DNA from 4 places in the Paenibacillus filicis genome. Region 4 is predicted to be linked to each of the others. Evidence: riboswitches for the same ligand, from Rfam matches in the RefSeq annotation. Region 4 holds a riboswitch; each other region holds the start of a gene.
The links. A riboswitch is a leader RNA that binds a small molecule or an ion and turns the genes downstream of it on or off. The one in region 4 is predicted to bind cobalamin.
Positions count from the first base shown of each region.

Region 1: it holds a riboswitch for cobalamin, as region 4 does, so the genes downstream of both, WMW72_RS08695 (FecCD family ABC transporter permease) here and WMW72_RS03765 (ABC transporter substrate-binding protein) in region 4, are expected to answer to the same signal.
Region 2: it holds a riboswitch for cobalamin, as region 4 does, so the genes downstream of both, cobJ (precorrin-3B C(17)-methyltransferase) here and WMW72_RS03765 (ABC transporter substrate-binding protein) in region 4, are expected to answer to the same signal.
Region 3: it holds a riboswitch for cobalamin, as region 4 does, so the genes downstream of both, WMW72_RS16650 (energy-coupling factor ABC transporter permease) here and WMW72_RS03765 (ABC transporter substrate-binding protein) in region 4, are expected to answer to the same signal.

Region 1 is NZ_JBBPCC010000004.1:161,299-169,225, forward strand. Features, by position in the region: gene WMW72_RS08670 (ABC transporter substrate-binding protein) at 1-96, shown strand, start outside; gene WMW72_RS08675 (ABC transporter substrate-binding protein) at 128-1,408, shown strand; gene WMW72_RS08680 (carbohydrate ABC transporter permease) at 1,502-2,386, shown strand; gene WMW72_RS08685 (carbohydrate ABC transporter permease) at 2,383-3,228, shown strand; gene WMW72_RS08690 (Sapep family Mn(2+)-dependent dipeptidase) at 3,298-4,773, shown strand; cobalamin riboswitch at 4,935-5,135, shown strand; gene WMW72_RS08695 (FecCD family ABC transporter permease) at 5,300-6,382, shown strand; gene WMW72_RS08700 (ABC transporter ATP-binding protein) at 6,400-7,206, shown strand; gene WMW72_RS08705 (ABC transporter substrate-binding protein) at 7,203-7,927, shown strand, end outside.
Region 2 is NZ_JBBPCC010000029.1:14,318-22,244, reverse strand. Features, by position in the region: gene WMW72_RS31105 (DUF3231 family protein) at 1-123, shown strand, start outside; gene WMW72_RS31100 (transcriptional regulator) at 979-1,182, shown strand; tRNA gene WMW72_RS31095 (tRNA-Gly) at 1,373-1,443, opposite strand; gene WMW72_RS31090 (MmcQ/YjbR family DNA-binding protein) at 1,512-1,871, opposite strand; cobalamin riboswitch at 2,144-2,346, shown strand; gene WMW72_RS31085 (hypothetical protein) at 2,343-2,492, opposite strand; gene cobJ (precorrin-3B C(17)-methyltransferase) at 2,658-4,466, shown strand; gene WMW72_RS31075 (sirohydrochlorin chelatase) at 4,482-5,579, shown strand; gene cobK (precorrin-6A reductase) at 5,576-6,355, shown strand; gene WMW72_RS31065 (precorrin-8X methylmutase) at 6,355-7,005, shown strand; gene WMW72_RS31060 (cobalt-precorrin-5B (C(1))-methyltransferase) at 7,011-7,927, shown strand, end outside.
Region 3 is NZ_JBBPCC010000010.1:137,436-145,362, forward strand. Features, by position in the region: gene cbiQ (cobalt ECF transporter T component CbiQ) at 1-314, opposite strand, end outside; gene WMW72_RS16645 (energy-coupling factor ABC transporter substrate-binding protein) at 311-664, opposite strand; gene WMW72_RS16650 (energy-coupling factor ABC transporter permease) at 661-1,428, opposite strand; cobalamin riboswitch at 1,654-1,847, opposite strand; gene WMW72_RS16655 (ABC transporter substrate-binding protein) at 1,948-3,564, shown strand; gene WMW72_RS16660 (ABC transporter permease) at 3,552-4,637, shown strand; gene WMW72_RS16665 (ABC transporter permease) at 4,692-5,570, shown strand; gene WMW72_RS16670 (ABC transporter ATP-binding protein) at 5,616-6,539, shown strand; gene WMW72_RS16675 (ABC transporter ATP-binding protein) at 6,529-7,143, shown strand; gene WMW72_RS16680 (manganese-dependent inorganic pyrophosphatase) at 7,467-7,927, shown strand, end outside.
Region 4 is NZ_JBBPCC010000001.1:822,617-830,543, reverse strand. Features, by position in the region: gene cysK (cysteine synthase A) at 2-910, shown strand; gene WMW72_RS03790 (hypothetical protein) at 1,088-1,396, shown strand; gene WMW72_RS03785 (Lrp/AsnC family transcriptional regulator) at 1,547-2,038, shown strand; gene WMW72_RS03780 (aminotransferase class I/II-fold pyridoxal phosphate-dependent enzyme) at 2,054-3,250, shown strand; gene WMW72_RS03775 (aspartyl-phosphate phosphatase Spo0E family protein) at 3,380-3,646, shown strand; gene WMW72_RS03770 (type 2 periplasmic-binding domain-containing protein) at 3,728-4,363, shown strand; cobalamin riboswitch at 4,394-4,609, shown strand; gene WMW72_RS03765 (ABC transporter substrate-binding protein) at 4,788-5,813, shown strand; gene WMW72_RS03760 (FecCD family ABC transporter permease) at 5,814-6,857, shown strand; gene WMW72_RS03755 (ABC transporter ATP-binding protein) at 6,875-7,666, shown strand; gene cobT (nicotinate-nucleotide--dimethylbenzimidazole phosphoribosyltransferase) at 7,659-7,927, shown strand, end outside.

The sequences.
Region 1 (7,927 bases), on a different contig from region 4:
GAAATGTTGTACCGGCGGATTACGCCGGAGGAGGGCGCAGCCAAATTCCGCAGCGAGGCTATGGCTAAGCTGTCCGCTCAAGCTCAGACCCCTTAACTTTCATAATGGAAATGGAGATAGAAGAAGCATGAATAAACACGTAAAGCTCACACTCACAGGTCTGCTCGTTGCCTCGGTGGCAACTGCCGCAGGCTGCAGCAAGGCCGAACCGGCCGCTACAGGAACTTCTAACGGCAAGACGGAGAAAAATGAGGTCGTCAAAATCGAGTTTTTCCAGCAGCAGGGAGAGGAAGCGATCCAGAAAGCCTACAAGTCCGTGATCGAGGACTTCTCCAAGGAATACCCGAAGATCAAAATCGAGATGAACACCGTTCCGGATTCCGTTAAAGTGCTGACGGCGAGAATCGCCTCGGGCGATATTCCTCCGCTGTTCACCGACTGGCCGACCCAGCTCCAATTCAAGGAAAAGGTGAAGAACGGCTATATCGAGAAGCTGAGCGGAAAGCCATTCCTGGAAAAAGTCAATAAATCGTACCTGGCGATGACACCGGCGAATGACGGCGAATATTACTCGCTGCCATATGCCCGCAATTACATGGCTGTCTACTACAACCTGGAGCTGTTCCAGAAGTTTAATGTGCAGATCCCGACGACCTACGCGGACTTCATCGCAGCCTGCAAGACCTTCGCCGCAGGCGGCGTCACCCCTCTGTATCTGCCGATCAAGGACGTGGGCCATATCTTCCAGGCGACTAACATCGCTTATGTGCCAGGCGGCGTCGAGGAGATGGTCAAGGTGTCCAAGGGGCAGGGGCAGGTCGCGAATAACCCGGCTTTCCTGGCCTTCGGCAACAAGCTCAATGAGCTCGTCAGCTATGCAAACAAGGATGCTTTCGGCGCCAGCACCGCGATGATGCAGGAGGCCTTCGCGAACGGCAAGGCGGCGATGATTATCTCGGGCTCTTACGGCCGAGGCAATATCAAGCTCGCCAATCCGAATCTGAAATTCGGCGCGTTCCCGCTGCCTAACGATACGTTGCAGACGACCACGACGCTCAGCGGCGTGAACGCAGCGTTGTCCGTCTCGGCCAAGGCCAAGCCGGAGGAGAAGGAAGCGGCGATCACATTCATCAGCTACCTGGCACGTCCGGAAGTCGCTCAGAAGTGGTCCGACCTGTCCGGCGAGCCGTCCATTATTCAGGGAACCAAGTACGAGGATGCGAACCTGAAGCCGCTGCTGGACTTCATCGACAAGGGCCAGGTGCATGACTGGATGGCATCCACGCTGCCGAACAATATCGTGACGGAGCTGTACAGCACAACACAGGCTTTCCTGCTGGATAAGCAAAGCCCGGAGCAATATGTGAAGAATATCGAGGCCACGATTAAACTAAACGCTGCCAAATAAGAGCGTACAGCAACAGGGAGGGTCATTTCAGAAGGGTTCCCTTCGAAATGATCCCCCTTTTTCCAATTTCGATCCGAAGGAAAGAGGTGCGGCATGAACCGGAATCGGGTCTTCTCCTGGGACCGTGCTACGTATTTTTTGTTTACGCTGCCTGCGGTGGCGCTATATTCGGTCTTTTTCGTATATGCTGTCATCGTCGGTATCAATTACAGCTTCACCGACTGGAACGGGATCAGCAAGGGCTATCAGTATATCGGGTTCGATAATTACACGAGTCTGTTCCAGAATCCGAATTTCTGGCAGTCTCTGCAGATTACGGGCAAGTATGCGGTGATGCTCGTCATCGGGGTGATGCTGCTGTCGCTCATTCTCGCGCTCAGTTTGAATTCCCTGAGGTTCTTCAAGACGCTCGTCAAGTCGGTCTACTTCCTGCCGGCTATGATCAGCGCGGTCACGCTGTCCCTGATCTGGGACCAGATGTTTTACCGCCTCACGCCGAAGATCGGCGAAGCGCTGAATATCGCTGCACTGATGCAAAGTCCGCTCGCGAGCCCGAAATATGCACTGATCGCCATCGTGCTGGTCAATATCTGGCAGGCGGTGGCGCTGCCGACGTTGATTTTCATCGCCGGGCTGCAATCGGTGCCCGAGGAGCTGTACGAGTCCGCCCGGATGGATGGGGCGACCACATGGGGCAGGTTCCGGTTCATCACGCTGCCGTTTCTCGTGCCTACGATCACGGTCAATATGGTGCTGGCGATCAAGGCCGGCGTCACTTCCTTCGATTATGCCTACACGCTGACGGGCGGTGGACCGATCAAGGCGAGCAATCTGATCGGCATCATGATCTACAATGACGCTTTTCAGAACATGAAGTTCGCGATGGCCAATGCCGAATCCGTCGTGCTGTTCGTGATCATTGCCCTCCTGTCCTTTGTCCAGATCTGGGTATCCCGTAAAGGCGGTGTGAATGCATGAAGCTGACGATCCAAGCGGAAGGGCTCGGCTGGAGAATCATTCGAAATGTGATTCTGCTAGTGGGCATTCTCCTCATTCTCGGACCGCTCTATCTCGTGGTGGTCAATTCCTTCAAGACACTGCCTGAGGCGGGCCGAAGCTTCTTTGCTCTGCCGGAAAGCCTAAGCTTCCATAACTACGCAGAGCTGCTGGCCAAGGGGGATTATTGGCGCTATGTGTGGAACACGACGTACATTACGTTTTTCTCGGTGCTGCTGGTCGTGCTGATCAATCCGGCGGTGGCCTATGCGATCGCCCGGAATCGGCATAAACGCTACTATAACTTTATCTATCTCTACATGCTGCTGGGCTTGTTCGTACCGTTCCAGGTCATCATGCTGCCGCTGACGAAAATTATGACGGGGCTCAATCTGCTGAACCCGTTCGGTTTGATTCTGCTGTACGGCGCGCTCAGTCTGACGAGGGGCGTATTCCTGCTCGTCAATTACATCCAGAATATGCCGGCAGAGATCGAGGAAGCGGCTCGCATCGACGGCTGCAGCACGTTTCAGATCTATTCGTCGATTATCCTGCGGCTGATCGCCCCGATGCTGGCGACGCTGATCATTATGGATGCGCTGTGGTTCTGGAACGACTTCATGCTGCCCTTGCTGCTGCTGAACAAGGCCAAGGAGTTCTGGACGCTGCCGCTGTTCCAATACAATTTCAAGACCGAGTATTCGTTCAATTATACGATGGCCTTTACTTCGTATCTGCTGGCGATGCTGCCGATCATCATCGTGTACGCCTTCGGGCAAAAGCATATTATCGCGGGGCTGACCGACGGTGCGATCAAGGGTTGATGGGCGGATGATGGGGCCAGCTGTTGTTAGGCATGCACATCAATAGCTGATCTAAGGAGGAACTAAGCGATGAGTAAGGAAACGGGGCAGGAAGCGGCGCAGGACCTGGAGCTGGAGAAGCGGATTGACGACTGGATCCGTCTCCATCAGGACGAGCTGCTGGCCGACATCGCGCTGCTCGTATCCATTCCCAGCGTGGCCACGGAGAGCGCCGAGCCGAAGGTGTACGGCAAGGCCTGCGCAGAGGCGCTGGAGGCGGTGCTGGCGCTTGGGGAGCGATACGGCTTCCGCACGTCCAATACCGACTACCGCTGCGGGGTGATCGAGGGAGGGGGAGCGGGCCAGCGAAGCGTCGGCATCTGGGGGCATACCGATGTCGTGCCTGCCGGGGACGGCTGGGTCTATCCTCCGTTCCAGTCGACACGTGTCGGTGATTTCCTGATCGGCCGGGGCGTGCAGGATAACAAGGGCCCCGTCGTCGCCGTTTTGTACGCGCTGCGCTGCATCCGGGAGCTAGGGCTTCCGCTTCGCTACATGGTCAAGCAGATCATCGGCAGTGCCGAGGAGATCGGGATGGGCGATGCGGTGTATGTCGTCCAGCACGGGGATGTGCCGGACTTCAATATCGTAGCAGACAGCGGCTTCCCGGTCTGCTATGGGGAGAAAGGCCTGATCCAGGCAGACCTGATATCGCCCAGTCTGGGAGGTGGAGCGGTGCTTGGCTTCCGGGCGGGCAGCGCCTCCAACATCGTACCCGGCGAGGCCGAGCTGACGCTGCGCTATGACGAAGGGCTGGGGCGCAGGCTGCAGGCTCTGCCGGAGACGGTCACGGTAACGCGCGTGGATGCGCCGGGCGAGCTGCCGGGGGATTTGGGTGCAGTCAGGCTGACGGCCCGGGGAATTCCGGGGCATGCGGCCTTTCCGTCCGGCTCGATCAATGCGATTCACGTGCTGTTGGACGCCGTGCTCGCTGCGGGTTTGCTGGATGCCGGAGAGGCGTCAGCCTTCCGGTTCATCGCGGCGGTGTGCGCCACTTATGACGGAGCAGCGCTGGGCATCGCCTGCGCGGATGAGGTGTCCGGCGAGCTGACCTGCGTCGGCGCGATCGGCAGCCTGGTGCGGGGCGAGGCCCGTCTGAATCTCAATATCCGGTGTCCGATTACGGCGGATGCTTCCGTCCTTCTCAAGGCGCTCGAGCAGTCGGCTGCCGGTCATGGCTTCACGCTTGACGCGGTGCAGGTGAATAAGGGCAACCGGGTCGATAAGGATGCCCCGGAGGTCAGGCTGCTGAACGATACGTTCAACCGGGTGATGGGGACGCAGAAGGAGCCGTTCGTCATGGGCGGCGGCACCTACGCCCGCAAGCTCCCGCATGCCGTTGGCTTCGGTCCAGGGATGCCGGCGGATGTATCTGTGCTCGGCTTGCCGGAGGGCCATGGACAGATTCATGGGCCGGATGAAGCCCAGTCAATCCCGAATCTGCTGGCGGCGCTCAAGGTTTATGTGATGGCGCTGCTGGCTTTGAATGAATGGGCCGAGTCATGAGCGGGAAATAGGCAGGCTGTAAAGGCTAAGACGGAGTAGCCCGGTTGCTGCGGCAGCGGGCTTTCTGTATGTTTACCGGATGAATATGTCTGCTAGTACGCTTCTTCGTAAACATTTCAATTGACACTATTCTTATCGCTGCTATAGACTAAAGGATGATAATTGCATAAGTGGAAACAGGTGCTTTGGCTTCGGCCAAAGCTTAAAAGGGAAGTACGGTGCAAATCCGTCACGGTCCCGCCACTGTAAAGGGAGCCGGAAGGTCCGGCTATTTCTCGGTACGATGTCACTGGAGCTTGCTCCGGGAAGACGCCGAGAGAGAAACCCTGAGTCAGGAGACCTGCCTGTTTGGACAACACTGCTTTGACCTGCGGAGAATGGGGAGGTGTTAGAATGCTGAGGCTTATTGGTGGACCTCGATTATTTCGAGCCGTCCTGTCTATTAGAGGAGCATGTCTAACCGCTGATCGCGGGTAGGGATGCTCCTTTTTGCTGTGTGTGAGATCTGGAGGAAAGAGGGGGTCAGATGAGTCGTTTATCGCAAGAGAGATCTGCCGCAGCAACCCGGATCGCAGCCGAGGGACGGTTCCCCCTCATCGTGCTGGGGCTGGCTGTGCTGCTGCTCGTGTCGGTTACGCTCGCGGTGATGCTGGGGCCGGTCCGTATCGAACCGTCCACCGTGTGGAAAATTGCGTTCTCGCATATCCCTGGCGTGGACCAGTGGCTGGAGCCGCAATGGTCCAAGGCACAGGGCAATATTATCTGGGACATCCGCTTCCCGCGCGTGCTGCTGGGCGCTGTCGTAGGGGGCGGACTTGCTGTAGTGGGGACTGTCATCCAGGCGCTGACCCGCAATCCGCTGTCCGATCCGTACATTCTGGGTGTGTCCTCGGGCGCGTCCGCTGCCGCTACGCTTGTGATTTTATTCGGCGCGTTTCAAGTGTTCGGCTCGTATGCTCTATCCGTGTCGGCGTTTCTTGGGTCGCTGCTCGCCATCGTGCTGGTCTACATGCTGGCACGCGTCGGCGGCTCGTTGTCCAATACGCGCTTGCTGCTCGCGGGTATCGCAGTGTCTATGATGTTGTCGGCGCTGACCAGCTTTATCGTGACAATGGCGCCGAAGGAAGAAGGCATCCGGTCGGCGATGTTCTGGATGATGGGCAGTCTGACCGGGGCCAAATGGAGCTACTTGTCGCTTCCGTCCTTCTTGGTCGTGGCCGGTACCGCGTACCTGATGCTGCAATACCGTTCACTGAATGCGCTGTTGATGGGAGAAGAGACGGCTGTCACCCTGGGAGTCCACATGGACCGCTTCCGCAAGGTGCTGGTGATCGTGGCCTCCCTGCTGACGGGGGTGATCGTCGCGGTCAGCGGAGCGATCGGATTCATCGGATTGATGATCCCCCATCTGGTGAGGCTGCTGGTAGGCTCCGACCATCGCCGCGTTCTGCCGGTCAGCATGCTGCTGGGGGCATCCTTCATGATCTGGGCGGATGTGTTCGCCCGGCTGGTCCTGGCTCCAGAGGAGCTGCCCGTCGGCATCGTCACGGCGCTGTGCGGCGGTCCGTTCTTTATCTGGCTGCTGCGCCGCAGCTCATACTCGTTCTAGAGGGAGGGAACCGACCGATGAAGGTGGAGGTTCAGGGGCTCTCGTACGGCATCAAGGGAGTCCCTATCGTGCAAGACGTGGACCTGCAGGTGAATCCGGGCGAATTTGTCGGCATCATCGGTCCGAACGGAAGCGGCAAGTCGACGCTGCTGAAAAACATCTACCGCGTGCTGAAGCCCCAAGCGGGTTGGATTTCCTTGGACGGGCAGGCTCTGTCCGAGCTGTCCTACAAGGAAGCTGCGCAGAGGATGGCGGTGGTCAGTCAGGAGACGTCATCCGTCTTTGATTTTACAGTCTGGGATATTGTACTGATGGGCCGCCATCCCCACAAAGGGATGTTTGCCGCAGATACGAAGGGGGACGACGCCCTGGTTCGCGAAGCACTGGACCGTGTAGGGATGGGGGACTATGCGCGGCGGAGCTTCTCCAATCTGTCCGGCGGGGAGAAGCAGCGCGTGCTGATCTCCCGGGCGCTGGCTCAGCAGTCGCAATTTCTCATCATGGACGAGCCGACGAACCATCTGGACATCCGGTACCAGCTGCAGATTATGGACTTGGTCCGCACACTGCGGATTACCGCGTTATCGGCACTGCATGACCTGAATATGGCTTGTTATTTCTGCGACCGGATCATCGTGATGAACGCCGGTCAGGTACACGCTTCGGGCACGCCCGATGAAGTGATAACGCCCGAACTGCTGGAAGAAGTGTTCGGCGTGAGTGCGGAGCTGGCCGTGCATCCGGTGACCCGCAGGCTCAGCATTACGTATTTCCCTGAATCATTGCAATCTCAATTTAAGACAAAAGGAGCCTTACTCGTATGAAACGTTTTTCAACACTGATGATATCTGTGCTCATGAGCACGCTGTTGGTAGTCCTGACCGCTTGCGGTCAAACCCCTTCGAAGAGCCCGGCGGCTGGCGGAGACAGCCCGCAGAAAGCATCGTCCGAGCAAGCGGCAGCTTATACGCCTGTCACGATCCAAAACATGGACCGTACGCTGACCTTCAAGGAAGCTCCCAAGCGGGCTGTCAGCTTGAACCAGCATACGACGGAAATTATGCTGGCGCTAGGTCTGGAGAAGTCGATGGTCGGCACCGCCTACATGGACGACGAGATTCTCCCTGAGCTGAAGGAAAAGTATGCCGCCATCCCGGTGCTCGCTGCCAAGTATCCTTCCCTGGAAGTGCTGCTGGGTGCTGATCCGGACTTTGTCTACGGCCGCAAAAGCGCCTTTGCCGAGAAAGGTGTCGGTACTGTAGAAGCCTTGAAGGAAAAAGGCATCACGGCCTATGTGGCCCAAGGAACTTATGTGCCGTTCGGCTCGCTGGATGACGTGTATGCGGATATCTCGAATATCGGAACTATTTTCAACGTGAAGGCCAAATCCGACGCGATGATCGATTCGATGAAAGCGAAAGTGAAAGAGATTCAAGCGAAGATCGGTCAGCCTGAGAAGCCGCTGCGGGTATTTGCCTATGACAGCGGAGATGACAAGGCGTACACAGCAGGTAAATCGTTAACGACGAATCTGGTCCAGCTGGC
Region 2 (7,927 bases), on a different contig from region 4:
TTTGGAAAGTATCATATGACCAAAGCTGCAACAGGGGCTAAAATTTTGCGCACATTTAAGAAAAAAGGATGGCTTATCCCTCCACCCCTTCAAGTAAAACGCCCTGAACTTGTAGAGGCTTAAGCAGTTGCTGAATATCTGAAACAATTTATACCCTCGCTTCTGCGGGGGTATATACATAATGTGGTTTGAAGGTGAGGAAAGTAAGTTGACGTTTGAGATCAAACCCAAACAGCCTAAAAAATGCAAAAACTGTATATGGGGCAGGTGGGATAACGTGAGTCAATATTGCAGTAAGATTCATTGTATTAAGACTGATGAGCACTTTGACCTTTTACCAAACAGTTAAGTTTTCGCGGCCTACTTGGACAATCGGATCTTCACCGGTCACACTATTGCCATTGATAACCTGCGGCAGTGAATCAATAACAGTCTAGGAAAAATTTCCTTACCCCGCTGGCGTGTGCTGGCGGGGATTTTATTAATTTTCCCAAGCGTCTGGGATTTTCAAATGAAAGAAAGCTGAGCCGATTTCTCAGCTCAGCGCTTCAGCCGGTTCCTTTCCGTCTATCGTCAGGCGGTTAACTTTAGAAGGATTATGATCAGCGTAATAATGCTGATGACTAAGGCAATCACGCTGATCGTCATCGTTACTTTTTGGAATTTCATATCATCGGCCCCTTTGTGATATACTTGAGAAAAGAAAGACAGCACCTTATTTTTCACCCACCTTGCCGGAGGCCCCTTTCGGAGCCTCGGCTTGGTTCTGGCTCTAGCGCACCAGTGTGAGGATGAGGAGAGCGACCGTGTTGATCAAAGTGATGATTGCAGTCATCATCTTGAATCTTTCGATACGTTCCTATTGCTGTCTTTCTTTTCTCGTTTTATCCATCTCTTGTTCACCTCCTTATACTCTTATTATATACTGGTACGCGTATATTTTTTATGATAAAATGCTAATTAAGGAAGGTGATAGCGATGGATGAAAAGAAAGGAACAGCCGCTACTCGAGCAAAAGATAAATATAACGCGGCAAATTATGATCAAGTCAAGTTCACAGTAAAGAAGGGGGAGAGGGAGAGGATAGATGAAGCCGCTGTCCGTCTGGGCCTTAGCCGCAATGCATTTATACTTGAAGCAATAGAAGAAAAATTAAGAAAAGCAAAAGAGCAGCAGGACTAACCCTGACTGCTCTTTTTCGTTACTTGCCCATTTAGAATGGCGTCCAATTTTTGTGAATATGTCAATCGTCGGCCTTTGTCCCCATTCTGTCCCCACTGGGCTTCTCTGGGGCAAAATTTAAGAAAGATATGACTCTGTAGAAAAAGAAAAAAACCTTGCGCCGCAAGGGTTTAGAGTCACATTAAAGATAAGCGGGTGAAGGGAATCGAACCCTCGCCTCAAGCTTGGGAAGCTGGCGTTCTGCCATTGAACTACACCCGCACAATGGAACTACCAACAAACTGTAGCATAAATGAGAGAGAAAATCAATGCTAGGCGCCAGACTTCCCTTAGGAAAGTCCGAATTCTTCCTTCATGGCCCGGGTCAGCTTGCGGCGGACCAATTGATAGGATTCCTCCAGCATGTCCAGCAGTTCGGTCTCTGGCAGGAGCCCGTTCAGCACGACGGTGTTCCAATGCTTCTTGTTCATATGATAGCCGGGCAGGACGGTGCCAGGGTACGTTTCCCTTGTGAGCCAGACCGTATCAGGATCAGCTTTGAGGGTCACGCTTTGGACACCTGAGGTTGTGCCCAGAACAGCAAACATTTTGTCGCCTACGAATAATATGGGGAGATCCGGATCGAACGGGTAGCGCAGACGCGTTCCCGGCTTGGATAGGACGTGAGTGATGATGGCTTGGTGGTTCATAGTTTTTGATTCCTTTCCTATATAATACTCTACTCTAGCATTCCAGGATAACCCCAGCATATACGAAGAGCAGGGAGTTGGCAAAGGTTTGTGAAGAGGACAGATGAAGGTTAGCTGGAGTAGACGCAGAGAACGCTAGAGTCAGTATTTTCGATTTCTGTATCTTGGAGGGGGCTTCCGGTTCAACTGGAAACGGTGGACAGTCCCGAAACGAACATGCTATCATTAAGGTTGATGATAACACATAAGATCAAGCTATTCATTTCATAAAGCTATTGTTCTGATGAACAGGTGCCGGAAAGGGAGGTCACGCTCCCGGACGGTTAAAAGGGAAGCCGGTGAGAGTCCGGCACGGTCCCGCCACTGTAAGCGAGGAGCTGCTCTCTGCATGACGCCACTGTCACAACCGGATGGGAAGGCGCAGGAGAAGCGAAGAGACGCGAGTCAGGAGACCTGCCTGTTGCACAAGCGTCATGACGCGGTATATTCCGTGTGGACATGATGCAAAGTCACCGTATAACCTACGAGGATAGGGAGGTGTACGCCGAACGGGTTCTGGCTCGATGCGCACTCGGCCGCTGCTGTTGTCGCCAGACATCGGCTTCGGACGGATCGTTTCATCGGCGAAAATCTCCCTGTCGTTCAGCGTCCTCCTCATTTTTGAGGGGAGACGCTTTTTTGCGTTTAGGATCATGATCCGAATCGGACAGTCTGTCGTTGAGATGTGCTTGAACGATTATTTTCGTCATAAGTTTGGTTAGTGTAGGCAGAGGGAGGAACAAGCGGATGAGAGGAAAATTGTTGGTCGTCGGGTTCGGTCCCGGCAGCTTCGACCATATGACACAAGCGGCGAAGGACGCGATTCAGAACAGCGACGTCATTATCGGCTACAACACGTATGTCGATCTGATTCGCGGTCTGCTGAATGGTCAGCAGATTGTACGCACGGGGATGACTGAGGAGGTCAGCCGGGCGCAGGAGGCAGTGCGTCAGGCAGAGGCAGGACGTACGGTTGCCGTTATCTCAAGCGGAGATGCAGGCGTTTACGGCATGGCCGGACTGATCTATGAGGTATTGATGGAGAAGGGATGGCGGCGCGAGAGCGGGGTTGAGGTTGAAATTATTCCGGGCATCTCGGCGATCAACTCGACAGCCTCCCTGCTCGGAGCTCCGATCATGCACGATGCCTGCACGATCAGTCTGAGCGATCATCTGACTCCCTGGGAGCTGATTATTAAAAGGGTGGAGGCTGCGGCTGCCGCCGACTTCGTCGTGGCTCTGTATAACCCGCGCAGCGGCAGACGGACGCGCCAGATCGTGGAGACGCAGAACATGCTGCTGCGCTACCGTTCGGCTGATACCCCCGTGGGAATCGTCAAGAGCGCCTATCGGGACCGGGAGGACATTGTCGTGACTACGCTAGGCCGTATGCTGGAGCATGATATCGGCATGCTGACGACGGTTATCATCGGCAATTCGTCCACGGTCAACTATGACGGCTTGATGATTACACCACGCGGCTACCAGCGCAAATATACGCTCGGCGACGATATTCAGCCGCTCAAGCCGCATCAAAGACTGCAGGTTGCAGCAGAGCCGTGGTCGCTGGAAGCGCAGCAGGGCGCTGAGTCAGGTCCGTCCGTACCGGTGCAGCCAGCGACGAGCGGACCATGGACAGGAGGTTTAGGCCCGCTGTCCGGTACTGGCGCGTATGAAGGAAGCCCGGCAGGCGTGTCGGTCGCAGAGCGCGAGCCCGCCGCTGGAGAGGCCTCTAGGGGGGCGGGCTCGGCTGCAGCAGCTGTGGCAGAGCCGGTGTCACCGCTCGCACTTGCGCTGGAAGCGCTGTGGCTGGTCGATAGCCACAAGGGAACGGCGGAGCCATCCGGAGTGCCTTCCGCAGGCGAAGCCGCAGCGCCATGGCTTCAGCAGGCGTCGGCCTTCCGCAGGCAGGAGATTCTGGAGCTGGCCGTTAGCCCGGGGCTGGCGGAGAAGAAGCTGACGAGCGCCCAGCTGATGCTGCTGGCGGATGTGGTCGGCGAGGAAGGTACGATCGAATACACGCCTCATCATCAGATGCTCGTGCGCATTGTGACTAGCGAGCCTAGCGAGGCGGTTAGCCGTCTGAAGGCGGCCGGGCTGCTGCTGGCTCCGATCGGCGATGTCGCGCAGATCAAGGCTTGCGATTTCTGCAACATGGATAAAGCAGATTCGGTTCCGTATCTCGAAGAGCTGCAGAGCCGAATCGGCGGCATGAAGGTTGCCAAGGAGCTGCGCATCGGGTTCAATGGCTGCGGGATGGCTTGCTACGGCGCAGTCAAGGAGGATATCGGCATCGTGTACCGCCGGGAGAAATTCGATCTGTTCCTGGGAGGCAAGACTGTAGGCAGAAATGCGCATGCAGGTATTCCTGTCGCCGAAGGCGTCGAGCCCGAGAAGCTGCTCGATACGGTTGAAAGCATCGTGCGCAAGTATGCGGATGAAGCCCATCCGAATGAACGGTTTCATAAATATTTCAACCGGGTCAAGGAATTGGAAGGCTACCGCCACCGTGAGGTGCCGGTTTTCAAAATCGAGAACGCCATTTGCGGCGATTGATAGGAGAACATTATTATGGATGCATTATTGTTTGTCGGGCACGGAAGCCGTGACCCGGAAGGGAATGAAGAGATACGTGAGTTTGTTAAGGCGGTCGAGCAGGGACTGGATGTGCCGATCGTCGAAACCTGTTTTCTGGAGTTCGAGCGTCCGACGATGAGGGACGGATTCGCAGCCTGCGCCAGACGCGGAGCCACCCGCGTCGGCGTCGTGCCGATTACGCTGCTTGCGGCAGGTCATGCCAAGCTGCATATTCCGGCAGCCATCGATGAGGCCAAGAAGACTTACCCGGACATCACTTTCAATTATGGAAGACCGATCGGCGTACATGATCTGTCATTGGACATTCTGCAATCTCGTCTGGATGATGCAGGGGTGGATGGACTTGCTGAGTCGCCAGACACGGCGCTCCTGCTGATCGGACGGGGCAGCAGCGATGCTGATGCGAACAGCGATCTGTTCAAGATCTCGCGCCTGCTCTGGGAACGCTTGAACGTCAAGTGGGTCGAGACGGCGTTTATCGGCGTCACTTCCCCGCGCGCGGATGAAGGCGTGGAGCGCTGTGTCCGGCTCGGAGCCAAGAAGATCGTCCTGCTGCCTTACTTCTTGTTTACGGGCGTTCTCATTAAGAGGTTGGAGCAGCTGAAGGAAACGTTCGCGGCTGCCCATCCTGAAATTGAAATCACGCTGGCCGACTATTTCGGCTTCCACCCGAAGCTGCAAGATATCCTGCGCGAGCGCGCGCTGGAGGCGCTGCAGGGCGAGGTCAAGATGAACTGCGACATGTGCCAATTCCGTCTGGAAGCGATGAAGCATCATCACCACGATCACAACCATGATCATGACCACGGGCATCATCACCACGACCATGATCACGGTCACGATCATCATCACGAACATGGACATGATCACGGCCACGATCACCATCACGATCATGGGCATGACCATGGACACGATCACCATCACGATCATGGGCATGACCACGGTCACGATCACCATCATGATCACGGGCATAACCATGGACACGATCACCATCATGACCATGATCACAGCGCTGAAAGCCAGCAAGCCGGCAGCAGCGAGGCGGCGGCAGCAAAGGAGGACCGCTCATGATCCTGGTCATGGCCGGAACGAGCGATGCCCGGGAACTGGCCGTCCAGATCAGCCAAGCGGGCTTCGAGCTGCTGACGACGGTGGTCACCGATACGGCCGCCAAGAGCTTGGCGGAGGTAGGGTTGCCTGTACAGGTGGGAAGGCTGCCTGAGCCTGCGCTGGTCTCTTTAATACAGGAACGCGGCGTTCAGGCGGTAGTTGATGCGACGCATCCGTTCGCCGAGGAAGCTTCGCGCAATGCGATGGCAGCTGCTCAAGCGGCCGGCGTCCCGTACATCCGCTACGAGCGGGAGCATGGAAAGTATGCGGCGCATCCGAAGCTGACGTTCGTGGACGACTACGAGCAGGCTGCAGAGCTGGCCGCTGAGAAGCGGGGCGTTGTCTTCCTGGCGACGGGCAGCAAAACGCTTCACGTTTTTGCCGAGAAGCTGATCGGCCTGCCGGATACGACGCTGGTAGCGCGGATGCTGCCGCGTAAGGATAATATGGAGAAATGCGAGCAGCTCGGCGTCGAGCAGAAATATATCGTCGCCATGCAGGGGCCTTTCTCCAAGGAAATGAACCAGGCGTTCTACCGTCATTACGGTGTTACGGTTCTGGTGACCAAGGAAAGCGGACAAGTGGGAGCCGTCGAGGAGAAGCTGTCCGCAGCGCTGGAGCTGGATATCGACACGATTGTCATCGGACGGCCTCAATTGGATTATGGACTCGTCTTTACCGAGTTTGCCGGCGTCATCGCCGAGCTTGCGACTACTGTGCAGGAGGTGCGTGGTTAATGGATTTTCAGACGGAATTTAAGCCGCTGACCGTTCAGCCCCAGGAAATAGAAGAAAAAAGCTTCGATATCATCACCGAGGAATTCGGTCCGCATGATTATCCCGAAGAGCAGTACAAGGTAGTGCAGCGAGTGATTCACGCCTCTGCGGATTTTGAGCTGGGCCGAAGCCTGGTGTTCCACCCGGATGCCGTACGTGCGGGCATTGAGGCTATCCGTCAGGGACGCCCGGTCATCGCGGATGTGCAAATGGTGCAGGTCGGCATCAGCAAGCCGCGTCTGGAAAAATTCGGCGGCGATGTGCGCGTGTATATCTCCGATCCCGATGTGATGCAGGAGGCCAAGCGTCTGAATACGACGCGCGCGATTATCGCAACGCGCAAGGCGGCCCGCGAGGCCGAGGGTGCGATCTACGCGATCGGCAATGCGCCCACGGCACTGCTGGAGCTCATCCGTATGGTCAAGGCGGGCGAAGCGCGTCCAGGTCTGATCATCGGGGTGCCGGTCGGGTTTGTTTCTGCCGCTGAGTCCAAGGAAGAGCTGCTCAAGCTCGATATCCCGTTCATTACAAATATCGGCCGCAAAGGCGGAAGCCCGGTAGCGGTCGCTACGGTCAACGCGTTGTCGCTGATGGCTGAAAAGCTAGGGTAACCGCGATGGCGCAGGCTGGTGGAGATAACGGAGAAGCAAAGCCGCTGCGTCATGGGTATACGACGGGATCTTGCGCGACGGCAGCCGCCCAGGCTGCGCTGGAAGCCTTGATTATGCAGGAGACGGTTGGTGAATCGACGATTCGGCTGCCAATCGGCCAGGTTGTGACGTTCCAGATCGTCAGCTGCGTCTATGAATCCGGCCGAGCCAGCGCGGAGATCATCAAGGACGGGGGCGACGATCCCGACGCGACGCATGGTGCGCGCATCATCAGCGAGGTGTCTTGGCTGGAGCAGGAGGGCATCGAGATCGACGGCGGCATCGGCGTTGGCCGCGTGACCAAGCCGGGCCTCCCTGTCGAGGTCGGACTGGCGGCAATTAACCCGGTCCCGCGCAAGATGATCCGCGAGGCCGTGCATGGCGTACTAAACCGGTTCGATCTGCTTCACCGAGGGGTTCGGGTGGTTGTATCGGTGCCGGACGGCGAAGAGATCGCCAAGAAGACGCTGAACGGCAGACTGGGCATTATCGGGGGCATTTCTATTCTAGGCACGCGGGGAACCGTCGTGCCTTTCTCGACGGCTGCGTATAAAGCCAGTGTCGCGCAGGCGATCCGGGTCGCCGTGAAAAGCGGAGTCCGTCATATCGTGCTGTCTACGGGCGGAAGAACGGAGAAGTACGGCATGGACGTATATCCGTCTCTGCCGGAAGAGGCGTTCGTGGAGATGGGAGATTTCGTCGGCTTTGCCGTGCAGCAGTGTGTCCGTCAGGGAATCACCCGGATCACACTGGTCGGGATGATGGGCAAGTTCTCCAAGGTCGCGCAAGGTGTGATGATGGTGCACTCGAAGAGTGCGCCCGTCGACTTCGGCTTCCTCGCTCAATTGGCGGAGGAAGCGGAGGCTTCGGAGGACACGCTCGA
Region 3 (7,927 bases), on a different contig from region 4:
AGCAGTCCGGCCGCGCGGATTAACCCGGTCTCCGAGATGTACAGGCCCCCCGTCGAATCCAGCTCCAGCACGAGCGCCGGCAGGCTGGCGGCGTAGAACAGCAACGCGACGGCGAGCAGGGCGGCATAGAAGCGAAACGGGATGCGGGCATGGCCGACGATCCAGACGAACATCCAGACGAAGACAGCTGCCTGCACGAGCGGATGCGCCAGATAAGACAGGACAAAAAGAACGGCTGCGAAGCCGGCCTTCCACAAGGGAGAGACGGCACGCAGCCCATTGTTATACGCATAAGCGTCGATCCGCCGGATCATGACGGGTCGGCAGCGGAATCCGAGCGCCGCCCGGCGGGCTTGCCGGAGGAGGCTGTTCGGGAGCTTGCAGACTTCTCGGCCTTGGTGGACTTGCCCCTCAGCAGGCCGATGACATAGCCGATGATGCCTGCGCCGATCGCCGCCTGCAGGGCAAACAGCATGCTCTCCGTCTCAGCCGGAGGCTCGAACCATGGGGAGAACCACGGCTCATAAGCAGGGGCCAGCGTGCCGATCATTTCCTCGGCAGCGCCGTCGGCTCCGCCGAATTCGCCGTTGACGAAGAGTAGAGGCAGCACGGCAAGCAGCACGACAGCGACCAGAATCAACAGGTTTTGGGTGCTTCGCTTCATTGGGAACGGCCTCCTTTCATGACACGCTGCAGCAGGGACAGTTCTTCGGTGCTGTGCGCCTGCAGCCAATTCCAGATCAGGACGGTCAGCAATCCCTCACTGATAGCAAGCGGAACCTGCGTAATGGCGAAGATGCCGCCGAACTTGGCGAATGAAGCAAGAATGCCGCCGCTCTCGGCCGGGAAGGCTAGCGACAATTGCAGCGAGGTCATCACATAGGTGCTCAGATCAGCCAGAGCGGCTGCTGAGAAGATGGCGAGCTTCTGCTTGCCGGTCGATGCCATCAGCCAGCGGTAGACCGCGTAGCCGACGAACGGGCCGGCGACAGCCATCGAGAAGGCGTTGGCGCCGAGCGTTGTCAAGCCGCCATGGGCGAGCAGCACGGCCTGGAACAGCAGGACGATCGAGCCGAGCACGCTCATAGGCAGCGGACCGAACATGACCGAGCCGAGGCCGGTTCCTGTCGGGTGCGAGCTGCTGCCCGTGACCGACGGAATCTTGAGCGCCGATAGGACGAAGGTGAACGCGCCGGCGAGTCCAATCATCAGCTTCAGCTCCGGGGTTTCTTTCGTGATCCGTTTCAGCGCGCGCAAGCCGAGGATGAAGAAGGGAATAAAGGCCACCCACCAGAAAATCGCCCAGCCCAGCGGAAGGAACCCTTCCATAATATGCATCGCTTGAGCGCTTTGGGGCTCGTTGACCAGAAAATACAGGACAAAGCCTGCGATGAGAAGCGCCGTACCGGCCAGCTTCTTCGATTTCATGAATACATCCTCCGTCTCATAATCGCTTTCTTGGAATCTTGAATCTTACGGTCATGCTTCATCTAGCAGGCTTTGATGAACTGAATGCACGCATTAAACTAAACGACAAATAAGCCAAATCCGTCTTGGATTGGCCGTAGGTACGACATACACGCCAAATAACGATCCGTTGCTGCCTGATCGTCAACTCGTGGGCTCGTACACCTCTCCTTTCCGCGAAGGTTACCGGGTGCGCAGAGTGAGGTAGGTCTCCTGGCTTCCGGATCAAGCGCTTTCTCGCCGTCTTCCCCGGACACGGATCCGAGTGACATGAGAGGAAGAAAACTTTCCGGTTACAGTGGCGGGACCGCTCGGGGTTTACACCCGATTCCCTGTTACCCTTTGCTGCTCGCAAAGGCACCTGACTCTGTGTGAAGCTAATTTACATGAAACATAACACAGTCTAGTGACTTTGTCTATCGATTGTGTTACTATTTGGTTGATTCATGCTACGGATATAGAAAAAGGGAGTGGGAACGAGTGAAAGCGAGATTTCGGGTTTGGGTTTTACTCAGTTTGATCCTGGTGATTGGCCTTGCGGGGTGTACCTCCAAGACGCCAGAGAAGGCTTCGGAGGCTTCGAGCGCATCCGGCGCTCCGAAGGACGAGCTAATTCTCGCCGTAGGGGGAGAACCGGATGCGGGCTTCGATCCGACGACGGGCTGGGGTCGTTATGGCTCGCCGCTTTTCCAGAGCACCTTGCTAAAGCGAGACCATGATATGAAGGTCGTCTATGATCTGGCAACAGGCTACGAGTTGAATGCCGATGGCACGGCGTGGACGGTGAAGCTGCGCAAGGACGCCAAATTCTCCGACGGGAAAAATGTCACGTCGGCCGACGTGCAATATACATTCGATACCGCAGCCAGAAGCGGCTCGGCTATCGATCTGAGCAATCTCAAGTCCATGGAAACTCCGGACGAGTATACGATCAAGTTTAATTTGAAGGAGCCGCAATCCACCTTTGTTCAGACGTTGGTTGCCACTGGGATTGTGCCGAAGCATGCTCACGGCAAGGATTATGCATCCAAGCCGATCGGGTCCGGCCCGTACAAGCTGGTCCAGTGGGACAAAGGTCAGCAGGCTATCGTGGAAGCGAATCCTGAGTATTATGGAAGCAAGCCCGTATTTAAGAAGCTGACATTCCTGTTCCTGAACGAGGATGCAGCTTATGCGACAGCCAAGGCGGGCAAGGTGGATATTTCCTACATACCGGCAGCCTTCAGCAAGCAGCCCGTAGCCGGGATGCGCATCGAAACGGCTCACTCGGTCGATAACCGGGGCATCATGTTTCCTTATGTGAAAGCCGGAGGAAAGACGAAAGAGGGCTACCCGGTCGGCAATGATGTAACGGCTGAGCTGTCCATCCGCAAGGCGATCAATATCGCGCTGGACCGCAAAGCGATTGTACAGGGTGTGCTGGAAGGGCAGGGGACGCCAGCTTACACGGTCAACGACGGACTGCCTTGGTTCAATCCGGAATCCGTGATCAAGGATGCGGACATGGAAGGCGCCAAGAAGCTGCTCGAGGAGGACGGCTGGAAGGATACGGATGGCGACGGTATCCGGGAGAAGGGCGGGCTGAAAGCGCAGTTCAACCTGTTGTACCCGGCAAGCGACGTGACCCGTCAATCGCTGTCCATCGCAGCGGCGGATATGCTGAAGCCGCTCGGTATTCAGGTGAAGGCCGAAGGAAAGAGCTGGGATGAGCTGGAGAAGCTGATGCATGCCAATCCGGTTATGCTCGGCTGGGGCAGCCATGACCCGCTGGAAATGTACAATGTCTACAGCGCCAAGTATCAAGGCGTGGAATACTACAATCCAGGCTACTATAGCAACGATACAGTAGAAGATTATATGAATAAGGCACTGCGCGCGACTAATGAAAAGGATGCGTTGGAGTTCTGGAAGAAGGCGCAGTGGGACGGAAAGACGGGTCTAAGCGCCAAGGGAGACGCAGCATGGGCATGGCTGGTGAATATCAACCATCTGTATCTCGTCAAAGACGGCCTGGATATCGGCAAGCAGATGATTCATCCGCACGGCCACGGCTGGCCGGTGACGAGCAATATTGAGGAATGGCGATGGACCAAGTAAACGGACAAGGAAGCAGGGAAGAGGAATCGGAGGAACGCCAGGAAGGAAAGCGCGGGGGAAGTCCGCAGAACAGTTATGATCCGGCCCCTCGCACATCCGGGCTGCCTGGACGCGTGCTGGCTTATCTGCTGAGCAAAGCCGGCCGGCTAGCGCTGCTGCTGGCGGCTGTCAGCGCGATCTCCTTCGCGCTGGTGGAGTTCTCGCCAATCGATCCGGTGCAGGCCTATGTCGGCGCGGATATGCTCAAGGTCGGACCGGAGCAGCGGGAGGCGATCGCCGCGCATTGGGGGCTGGACCGCCCTCCGGCAGAGCGCTATGCCAAGTGGGTGTCGGCACTGCTGCGCGGTGATTTCGGAGAATCGATGATTTTCCGCAGACCGGTGCTCGAGGTCATCGGCGAGCGGTTTGCCAGCTCGATTGCGCTGATGCTGGCCGCGTGGCTGCTGTCGGGCGTAGTCGGCTTTGCAGCCGGAGCGCTTGCGGCTATGAAGAAGGATACATGGATCGACCGGGCGATCCGCTGGTATTGCTACACGCTGGCTTCCACGCCGACATTCTGGCTCGGCCTGCTGCTGCTGCTCGTGTTCGCCGTCTGGCTGGGATGGTTCCCAGTCGGGCTCGGCGTTCCGGCCGGAGTGCTGGCGGAGCAGGTCACGCTCGCCGATCGTGTGCAGCATATGCTGCTTCCTGCGCTGACATTAAGCGTGGTGGGAGTCTCAAGCATCGCGCTGCATACGAGACAGAAGCTGATCCAGGTCATGGACAGCGACTATGTGCTATTCGCCCGGGCGCGTGGTGAGCGGGGCTTCACGCTGTTCTGGCGGCATGGTCTGCGCAATGTGGCGCTGCCTGCGGTGACGCTGCAATTTACGTCCTTCTCCGAGCTGTTTGGCGGAGCGGTATTGGCGGAGCAGGTGTTTTCGTACCCGGGTCTCGGCCAGGCTACCGTCGAAGCAGGGCTGCGGGGAGATGTGCCGCTGCTGCTGGGTATCGTGCTGTTTACTTCAGTCTTTGTGTTTGTGGGCAATATGCTGGCGGACGTGGCCTACCGTCTGATCGACCCGAGAATCTGAGGCCATGGACACAGAATACAGTTTTCCTACGGAACACTTGGAGGAGGTACAACCATGAAGGCTACGACAGAACCTGGGGCGGGGACGGCGGTGCATAAGCCCGGTGTCCTGGGAAGATGGAACCGTCGCCAGCGCGCACTGCTATCGGCTGGAGCAGCGGTCGGCTTGCTGCTGCTCGTCTGGCTGGGAGCCGGGCTGATGGACAGCGCTCAGCTGAACTCGCGGCTGGAGCTGCGCAATCTGGCGCCATCCGTGGAGCATCCATTCGGCACGGACTGGCTGGGCCGGGATATGCTGACGCGTACGCTCAAGGGGCTGACGCTCAGCCTCAAGGTCGGTCTGGCTGCAGGAGCGGCCAGCGTGATCATCGCGACACTACTGGGTTTGGTTGCGGCTACGATGGGGCGGACGGTCGACCGGATCATCATCTGGCTGATCGATCTCTTTCTCAGCGTCCCGCATCTGGTGACGCTGATCCTGATCGCTTTCGTCCTCGGCGGCGGGGCCAAAGGGGTCATCGTCGGCGTGGCGCTGACGCACTGGCCTAGCCTGTCGCGTCTGATTCGGACGGAGGTGCTCCAGCTGCGCTCGGCGGAGTTCGTGCAGGTGTCCCGGCATCTTGGCCGGTCGCGGCTGTGGATCGGGACGCGGCACATCCTGCCGCATCTGGTACCGCAGCTGCTGGTCGGGCTGGTGCTGATTATCCCGCATGCAATTCTGCACGAGGCGGCCGTCACCTTCGTTGGGATGGGCCTGTCACCGCACGAGCCGGCGATCGGGATCATTCTCTCGGAGTCGATGCGCTATCTGTCCACTGGGATGTGGTGGCTGGCGCTATTCCCGGGGCTTTGCCTGTTGGTCGTCGTACGGTGCTTCGATCGCCTGGGCGACAATCTGCGTGTGCTGATCGATCCGAAGCGGGCACATGAATGAGAAGGCGGTTGCCGTAGCCGTCCTATGGAAAGGAGACGCAAGGCCATGACTTTGCTTGAAGTAAACGGCTTGACGATATCGTTTACGCAATATACGCGCAGGCTGCGCCAGACCCGCGTGCAGGTGCTGCACGGTCTGTCTCTGTCGATCGCAGCCGGCGAGATTGTTGCGGTGGTCGGCTCCAGCGGCTCCGGCAAAAGCCTGCTGGCACATGCCATTCTGGGCATCCTGCCTGGCAATGCCCGCGTGTCGGGCAGCCTCCGCTTTGCGGGGGAAGAGCTGACGGCGGCCAGGCAGCAGGCGCTGCGCGGCCGGGAGATTGCGCTGGTGCCGCAATCCGTGCAGTACCTGGACCCGCTGATGCGGGTCGGCCGCCAGGTCCGGGATTCGGTGCGGACTGGAGACCCCGATGAGGCGCAGCGCAGCGTATTCGCCCGCTACCGCCTGAAGCCCGAGGCGGCAAGGCTGTTTCCGTTCCAGCTGTCAGGCGGGATGGCCCGGCGTGTGCTGGTCTCGACCGCTACGGTCAGCGGCGCAAGGCTCGTCGTCGCCGATGAACCGACGCCGGGGCTTGATCCGGCGGTTGTCATGGAGGCACTGGGCCAGTTCCGCGAGCTGGCGGACGAGGGCTGCGGGGTCATGCTGATCTCGCATGACATCGAATCGGCGCTTACCGTCTCCGACCGGGTGGCCGTGCTGTATGCGGGCACTGTCGTGGAGATCGCCCCTGCGGCCGACTTCACGGGTTCAGGTGAAGGCTTGCGCCATCCATATACGCAAGCCTTATGGAGGGCGCTGCCGCAGAACGGCTTCGTGCCGATCCGGGGCACTCAGCCTCCGGCGAGCGCGCTCCCGCAGGGCTGTCCATTCGCCCCGCGTTGCGACCGGGCTGATGCGTCCTGCACGGCCACGCAGCCCGAGGAGCGCGAGCTGCGCGGCGGGAAGGTGAGGTGCTTCCATGCTTCTTGAGGCGCATGGGCTGGGCTACCGCTACGGTGGCGGCCGTGGGAATCAGCCGTGGCTGCTGCGTGAGGTCAGCTTGGCGGTAGAGCCCGGCGAAGTGGTCGGGCTGGTCGGACCTAGCGGCTGCGGAAAGTCCACGCTGGCCCGGCTGCTGGCCGGGTATGAGCCGCCGCAGGAGGGCCGGGTGACCTTCGGCGGACAGCCGCTGCCGCGAGGGGGCTATCGTCCGGTGCAGCTCGTATTTCAGCACCCCGAGAAGGCGGTCAATCCGCGCTGGACCTTGAAGCGCACGCTGCACGAAGGCGGGGCGGCTGACCCGGATCTGCTGGAGGCGCTCGGCATCCAGGAGTCCTGGCTGAGCCGTTGGCCCAATGAGCTGTCCGGCGGTGAACTTCAGCGCTTCTGTGTGGCGCGGGCGCTCGGCCCACAGACCCGGGTGCTGATCGCCGATGAGATGACAACGATGCTGGATGCGATCACACAGGCACAGCTATGGGGTGCTGTGCTGGAGCGGGCCAGGCAGCGGCAGATGGCCGTCGTCGTCATCAGCCACGAGCACCGGCTGGTCGAGCGGCTGTGCAGCCGCGTTATCGAGCTGGGCAGCAGGTAGCCGGCTGGCCGGAGCCCGGCTTCGCAAGCTATACGACTGGGGAGTCGTTAGTTTCGAGGGGGTTCCGGCCTTAAGGGGTCAAGCCGCACAGTTAGGTATACATCGTTCCGTTCCTTTTGAGGGGGCGGAGCTTTTTTTATATAGAAGCCGGGCATCTTGTCATCTCTTCATTCCCAGCTCAAAGGAAACGCAGATTGGAAGAAATTTTATCAATATTCACATTAAAGGAATTGGAATAAGTCAAATTTCACGATATAATCGGGGTTGGGATTAGTTATCAACGGCCGCTATGAGCGCCAAATTTACGAACGAGGAGCTTGATCATGGCAAAAGCACTTATTTTCGGTCATAAAAATCCGGATACGGATACGATTTGTTCCGCACTTGCTTACGCGGATCTGAAAACCAAGCTGGGCCAAGATGTAGAGGCTGTCCGTCTCGGCGAAGTGAACGGCGAAACGCAATTCGCGCTGGACAAGTTCAAGGTGCAAGCGCCACGTCTCGTGGAGACGGTTGCGAACGAAGTGAAGGAAGTCATTCTTGTCGACCACAACGAGCGCCAGCAAAGCGTCTCCGATATCGATCAGGTTCGTGTGATCGAGGTTATCGACCACCACCGGATCGCTAACTTCGAGACCAGCGGCCCGCTGTACTACCGCGCTGAGCCGGTTGGCTGCACCGCGACGATCCTGAACAAGCTGTATAAAGAGAACAACGTAGCCATCAGCCCTGAGATTGCCGGTCTGATGTTGTCCGCGATCATCTCGGACTCCCTGCTGTTCAA
Region 4 (7,927 bases):
AATGGTAAACAGCGTAACGGAGCTGATCGGGAACACGCCGGCTGTCCGAATCCGTCGGTTGACGGGCGAGCAGGACGCGGAGGTGTACGTCAAGCTGGAGTACTTTAACCCTAGCGGCAGCGTGAAGGACAGGGCTGCCTATAACTTGATCGCGCAAGCGGAGCTGGACGGCAGGCTGAAGCCGGGAGCGACCATTATCGAGCCTACAAGCGGCAATACCGGAATCGGGCTGGCGATGAATGCGGCAGCCAAGGGATATAAGGCGATTCTCATCATGCCTGACAATATGAGCAAGGAGCGTATTAATCTCCTGAAGGCTTACGGCGCTGAGGTAGTGCTGACGCCGGCGGCCGAGAGGATGCCCGGGGCGATCCGCAAGGCGGAGGAGCTGCGTGACAGCATCCCGAATAGCTTTATTCCGCAGCAGTTCGAGAACAAGGCCAACCCGGACATTCACCGGCTGACCACAGCACCTGAAATTCTTGGGCAAATGGAGGGCAGGCTCGATGCCTTCGTGGCGACTTCTGGCACCGGAGGGACGATTACCGGCACGGGGGAGGAGCTCCGCAAGGCGCTGCCTGACCTCAGCATCTACGTCGTCGAGCCGAAAGGTTCCCCAGTGCTGTCCGGCGGGGAGCCGGGGCCGCATAAGCTGGTCGGCACGAGTCCGGGCTTCGTACCGGCGATTCTGAACACGGACATCTACGATGAAATCGTACAGGTGGCCGATGAAGATGCGCTGCATACGATGCGGGAGCTCGCCAAGCAGGAGGGCATTTTGGTTGGCCCATCGGCCGGGGCCTCGGTATGGACTGGTCTGCAGGTTGCCCGGAAGCTGGGCCGCGGCAAGCGGGTGCTGTGCATTGCGCCCGATACCGGCGAACGGTATTTAAGCATGGATATCTTTTAACGCAAGCCACCTGAGATTGTCTGCATGAACAGCGCCCGGTTTCCCTATTGGGAAATCGGGCTTATATGTCATATTGTCAAATAGGTTTGAATATTTATTCATTATAATGTATAATAATAAGCGAGAGCATTGATGATCATCTGTCTGCAATCATCACCCTGGGAGGGACATGAAATCATGAAAATTGCTTTGCATAACGAATTACCTTGCGAGGCGCACGTTCGGCAGCTCATCGAAGCTATGGCTGGTCAGGGTTCACCCCTGCAAGCCTTTGAATATGAAACACTCCGCAGCAGCGCCGGCCGCGTCATCGCCGCGTATGATCAGGAGAGACTGGTTGGCCTGGGCAGGCGGAAGGAAGACACAGCCGTAGGGGAAACGATGGAATTCGCGATTCTGCCCGCTTACCGCGGCCGGGAGATCGAAACCTATATGAGCAAGCTGCTCAAGGCCGCTGTCCGCCAAACGGCCGTCCAGGCCAGCTGAGTGCAAGCCGTCAGCATGCTATAAAAGCCTCCGTCCCGGAAGGCTTTTTTTCCTTTGCCAAGGAACAGCGATAGGTGTAATATGGAGAGATAAGCAAAAGCTTGAAAGGCTTTATGCTTGGCATGCATGACTTGGTCAGGAGGATGAATCATGGAACAATTCAAATTGAAAATCGTTGAGCTGCTGAAAGAAGACGCGCGCCGTACCCCTGCGCTGATCGCAACCTTGCTGGGGGCATCGGAGGCGGAAGTGGCGGAGGCGATCAAGGAGCTCGAGGAAGCGAACGTTATCGTGAAATACGCGACGGTCGTGAATTGGGCCAAAGTGGACAGCGAGAAAGTGACCGCCTTGATCGAAGTTCAAATTACGCCGGAACGCGGCCGCGGCTTTGATGCGATCGCAGAACGGATCTACCTATATCCGGAAGTGAAATCCGTCTATCTGATGTCGGGAGCCTACGATCTTCTCGTCGAAATCGAAGGCAAGACCTTGAAGGAAGTGGCCTCGTTCGTTTCCAACAAGCTGTCGCCGATCGATCGGGTATTGTCGACCAAAACGCATTTTATTCTTAAAAAATATAAACAGGACGGGATTACCTTCGAGGATCATGAGGATGACCGCCGTCTGTTAATCTCACCGTAAAGGACGCTGAGAACGATGATAAATAAGCAAAGCTCCGGCCAGAGCTCTAAATCCATGGGCAGCTATCTGACGCCGGTAGTCAGAGATATCCCTCCTTCAGGCATCCGCAAATTTTTTGACCTTGCTGTAGGCAGCAAAGACATCATCTCGCTCGGGGTGGGCGAGCCGGACTTCAGTACGCCCTGGCATGTGAGGGATGCATGCGTGCATGCGCTTGAGCGCGGCAATACGAAGTATACGCCGAACTCCGGGATGCCGGAGCTGCGCGAGGCGATCGCGGAGTATTTGTATGATTCGTTCCTCGTTCCTTATGAGCCGTCGGATGAGATTATCGTGACGGTAGGGGGCAGCGAAGCGATCGATTTGGCGCTGCGGGCGCTGATCTCTCCGGGCGACGAGATTTTGGTCCCCGAGCCTACGTATATCACCTACGGTCCGATTGCCAGACTGAGCGGCGGCACGCCTGTCGGCATCGAAACATTTGCCAAGGACAATTTCAAGCTGACGCCGGAGTCGCTGCGGGCTGCGATTACGCCGAACTCGAAAGTTCTGATCCTCTGTTACCCGAGCAATCCGACGGGCGGGATCATGACCTACGAAGATTGGCTGCCGATCGCCAAGATCGTCGAAGAGAACGATCTGATCGTCATCTCCGATGAGATCTATGCCGAGCTGACTTATGAGCAGAAGCATGTTAGCTTCGCTTCGATCCCGGGGATGCGCGACAGAACGGTTCTGGTGAGCGGCTTCTCCAAGTCGTTCGCGATGACCGGCTGGCGGATGGGCTACGTCTGTGCACACCGTGAGCTGATCGCGGGCATGCTCAAGATTCACCAATACACGATCATGTGCGCTCCGTCAATGGGTCAAGTGGCTGCATTGGAAGCTCTACGCAACGGTGGGGAAGAGAAGGACCGGATGGTCGAGTCCTATAACCAGCGCAGAAGACTCACGGTTCAGGGATTCCGGGAAGTTGGTCTACCGTGCCATGAGCCTCAGGGCGCATTCTATGCTTTCCCGTCTATCCAGGAAACGGGTCTTAGTTCGGAAGAATTCGCGACCCGGCTTTTGTTCGAAGGAAAGGTTGCGGCTGTCCCCGGGAACGTATTCGGGCTGGGCGGAGAGGGATTTTTAAGGTGTTCGTATGCCTATTCCGTGAGCCAGCTGACCGAAGCATTCGACAGGATAGGAAATTTCATGAAAAAGTTGTAGTTTCGACAAAAAAAGCCATTTTCAAGTTCTCCCAAAACTGGTATGTTAGATACATGGAAGTTTCATAGCTAAACATTTATGAAACTTTTATTTGTGGGTCTAAAGATCGGGAACAGGGAGGGATGAACAATGGCTTTTCCGGAATATCGGCTTCGGCAACACCTTCAAGTCGGATGGATTCATGAAAACGACCACAAGGCCAAGTGGATTTTTGGGAAACGAAAAGCAACCTCGGCATCTGCGTCTTTAGAAGATGAAATTTATCGTTTGCGTCAAGAGCTTGAGGCGCTTGTAGAGAGCGGCAGCAGCTTGACCTCCCCCCGCGTTGTTGAAATCAGTATGGAGCTGGATATTAAAATTAACGAATATATGCGTAACCACCGAAGAGGCCGCTGAGAAGCGGCTTCTTTTGTTGCACCGCAACTGGTATTGGCGTCTATGCAGAGGGCAAATAATTTTGATACAAACGATTCCGGTATGGTAAGATATGACGATGAGACGGCTAGGCAGATTGCCTGGGAAGCTGACGAACATATCGGATGGAGGGAACTGGTCTTGAGGAAAGGAAGCTGGCTGCTCTGTGCTTTACTGGTTCTGATTCTGGCGGGTTGCGGAGGCGGACCGAAAGCGGATGTACCGATCTTCATGATGTCTAAAACCGGCATTCCAAGCGACGTAGCGGAGAAGCTGGAGGCCTCCCTGATCGGCAAGGTGGGGGAAGCTCCGACAGTATCGATATCGGCATCTCCGATGTTTTCGATGGACAAGATGATTGTAGAGATTGCAGCAGGGGGCAACGGGATTCTGGTCATCCCGGGAGAACAATTTCAGGGGATGAGCAAGCAGGGCGGTTTCGTGCCTCTCGATGATGTGGCGAATCCGGCCGATTTCCCGGATGGGGTGCTGGAGCTGCCGGTCGACGATAAGAGTAATAAGTCGGCAGACAAGTCGAATCCAAAGCTGGAGAAGCATCTGTACGGTATTCCGTTAGAGCATACCAAGTGGTTTACGGACCTGCAGTTTAACGGAAAAGATCTGTATGCGTTTATTCCCCAGAATGCCAAGGATATTGAGAAGGCCAAGCTGGTGATGAAGCAGATCGCGCAAAAATAGCAAATCAAGATGAAAGCCGTCCCGGCCTGTCCGGGATGGCCGACGGCACGGGTGCCCAGGGCTGATGCATCTGCCCGATGGGTTAAAAGGGAAGCCGGTGAAAACCCGGCGCGGTCCCGCCACTGTAACCGGACGATAAGCTTTCGAATGAAGCCACTGCTGGACGCCCAAAGGCGGCCATGGGAAGGCAGGAAGCGCCGTAAGGAGTCCGGAAGTCAGGAGACCTGCCCGCAGCCGGAACAGCTAGTTCCTTTCGAGGAAAAAGGGGCGGCAGCGACAAGGCGGCGATGGGACCTTACTGCGGAATCATTCATGCAGGCTGGCCACTAGGTACAAGTCTGTCCTCTGCTCCGGATCCAGATCCGACGGCAGAGGTTTTTTGCATCGTACATGTAAGCCCTATAGAGAAGGAGAGAACCATGACATGGATATCAAGTTAAAACGAAGGACAAGAAAGCTGTTGACTGTCGTTCTGAGTCTGGCACTGGCCGGGACACTGGCAGCCTGTGGAGCTAGCCCGGCTCCTCCACAAGCCCCTAATCAAGGCAAGCTCGTCGACCCTCCGAAGGCCGAAAGCGGAACGCAGCAGGGTGCTGCGCAAGCGAAGCGTACGACTTACCCGCTGAAGGTCAAGGATGCGACAGGCAAGGAATTCGTATTCGAGAAGGCACCAGAGCGGATCGCCTCGACCTCCCCTAGCGAAACGGAGATGTTATTCGCACTGGGGCTGGGAGATAAGGTAGTCGGAGTATCCGACTTCTGCGATTATCCGGCAGAGGCCAAGTCGAAGCCGAAGCTCGGCAGCATCACCAAGCCCAATGAAGAGGCACTGATCGGAGCAGGTGCCGATCTGACGCTGACCGGCGTGTCGATGAAGACGCAAACCGTGGAGAAGCTGCGCGAGCTGAAGATCAATCTGTTCCAGGTGCAGCCTAAGAAAATCGATGACGTGCTGACCAATCTGCTGCTGATGGGCGAAATTTTCGACCGCCAGGCCGAGGCTGAGAAGCTGGTCAATCAGATGAAGGCCGATCGTCAGAAGGTTACGGACGCGGTAAAAGGATTGAAGCCTGAGGAGAAGAAGAAAGTGCTGATCGAGTTCTCGCCCGGCTGGACCGTTGGTTCCGGAGAATTCTTGAGCGAGCTGATCGAGACAGCCGGGGGCATCAATGTGTATGCGTCCGAGAAGGGCTATGTTCAGCTGAGCGAAGAGAAGGTCATCGCGGAAAATCCGAAGGTGATCCTGTACCCGAATAACCTGATCGACGACAAGTCGAAGAAAACGCTCGATCAGCTCATCCGCGAGCGCAGCGGGTGGGAGAAGATCGATGCCGTGAAGGAAGGCAAGCTGGCGGGGATCGACAAGGATACGACCAGTCGTCCGGGACCGCGAATTACGGAAGGTCTGAAGGAAATCGCCAAGGGCATCTATCCGGAACTGGTGAAGTAAATGAAGCGTAAGCTCATGATGTGGGGCGGAGCGGCGATTCTGCTGCTCCTGCTGACCGTGACCGCAGCGTTGTCCGTCGGCTCGGTCCGGGTACCGTTCGTTCATGTCTGGAGTATTCTGCTGCATCACCTGCCGGGCATGGATGGACGCATAGACCCGTCATGGGCTGCCTCCTCAGAGCAGATCGTCTGGAAGGTACGGCTGCCGCGGATTGTGCTCGGCATGCTCGTGGGGGCGGCGCTGGGACTGGCTGGAGCGGCCTTCCAGGGCGTATTGCGCAATCCTCTGGCCGATCCCTATACGCTCGGGGTATCCTCGGGTGCGTCGGTAGGTGCTTCCTTTCTTATTTTATTCGGGCTGCAGTATGTGTTCGGCGAATGGAGCGTGCCTGCTGTTGCCTTTGGCACAGGGGCCTTATCTCTGATGCTGGTGCTTGTGCTAGCCCGGACGGACGGGAAGCTGAGGATTGAGACGGTCATTCTCTCTGGGGTTGTGCTTCAGGCGTTTCTATCCGCATTGGTATCGCTGATGGTCTCGATGTCCAAGCAGGTGATCAACGAGATCATCTTCTGGCTGATGGGCAGCCTGGCGCTGAGAGGCTGGTCCTACTCGCTGCTGCTGCTGCCTTATCTGGCGGTAGGGATGATCATTCTGCTCGGCTACGGCCGGGCCATGAATCTGTTCGCGCTGGGCGAGCGGCAGGCTGCTCATCTGGGCGTGCATGTGGAGCGGACCAAGCTGGTCGTGCTGATCGCTTCGACGCTGATTACGGCTGCAGCGGTGTCAGTAGCGGGCGTAGTCGGCTTCGTGGGGCTGCTCGTGCCGCACCTGATCCGTCTGCTGGTCGGACCGGATTACCGGTTATTGCTTCCTTTATCCGTCATTGGGGGTGCGATCTATGTGGTGCTTGCGGATACACTGGCACGGACCTTGCTCGCGCCTACGGAAATTCCGCTCGGTGTGGTGACCGCGTTCATGGGGGCTCCGTTCTTTGCGTATTTATTGAGGCGGCGTAAGAAGCTGGTTCGCGGACAAGGGGCTTAGGGGAGGAGCATGAAGGCATGATCGAGGTGGCAGTGGAAGGTTTGCATAAGCGTTACGGGGCACAGACCGTGTTGGACGGCGTTCAATTTCGGGTGGAGCCGGGTGAATGGTTCTGTATTCTTGGTCCCAACGGAAGCGGCAAGACGACGCTGCTGCAAACCTTGACCGGCGTTGAGCCAGCGAGTGCGGGGAGCATCCAACTGGATGGCAGACCGGTCGCCAGTTATTCCCGCAAGGAGCTTGCCCGCCTAGTGGCTGTGCTGCAGCAGGATGCGCTGCCGCCTATCAGCTTCACCGTGCAGGAAGTGATCGAGATGGGCAGGTACCCGTTCCAGAACTGGCTCGGCGATGAAAGGGTAGATTCCTCGGCCTTGGTGGAGCGGGTGATCCAGTGGCTCAAGCTGGAGCCGCTGCGGGAACGGTCGGTGGAGCAGTTGAGCGGAGGCGAGCGGCAGCGTGTGGCGCTGGGCAAGGCGATGGCGCAAGAGCCCAGGCTGCTGCTGCTGGATGAGCCCACGACGTTCCTGGATATCGGCTATCAGGTGGAGATGATGGACAGGGTTCGCCGCTGGCAGAAGGAGAGCGGCATGACCGTGATCTCTGTGCTGCATGATCTGAATCTGGCGGCGCAATATTGCGACAGACTGCTGCTGCTGCACAACGGGGTTGTCACCGCGATTGGCAGCCCGCAGGAGGTGCTGCAGGCGGGCTTACTGGAACGCGTATATGGAACCCGGCCGCATGTGCTGGCCCATCCGGAAAGCGGTGTTCCGCAAATTTTATTGGCAGGGGGAATTGATGATGAGTAAAAGCAACTGGCAGGAAGCCGTATCGGCCATCTCGCCGCTGGATGAAGCTTGGGTCGTCCGGGCGTCCGAACGTCTGGACAGTCTGACCAAGCCGCCGGGCAGTTTGGGCCGTCTGGAAGAGACCGCACGGCAGCTTGCCGGCATCACAGGTGAGCTGACACCGGATCTGTCCCGCAAGGCGGTCATCGTGATGGCCGGGGATCACGGGGTTTGTGAGGAAGGCGTGAGTGCGTTCCCAGCGGAAGTGACGCCGCAGATGGT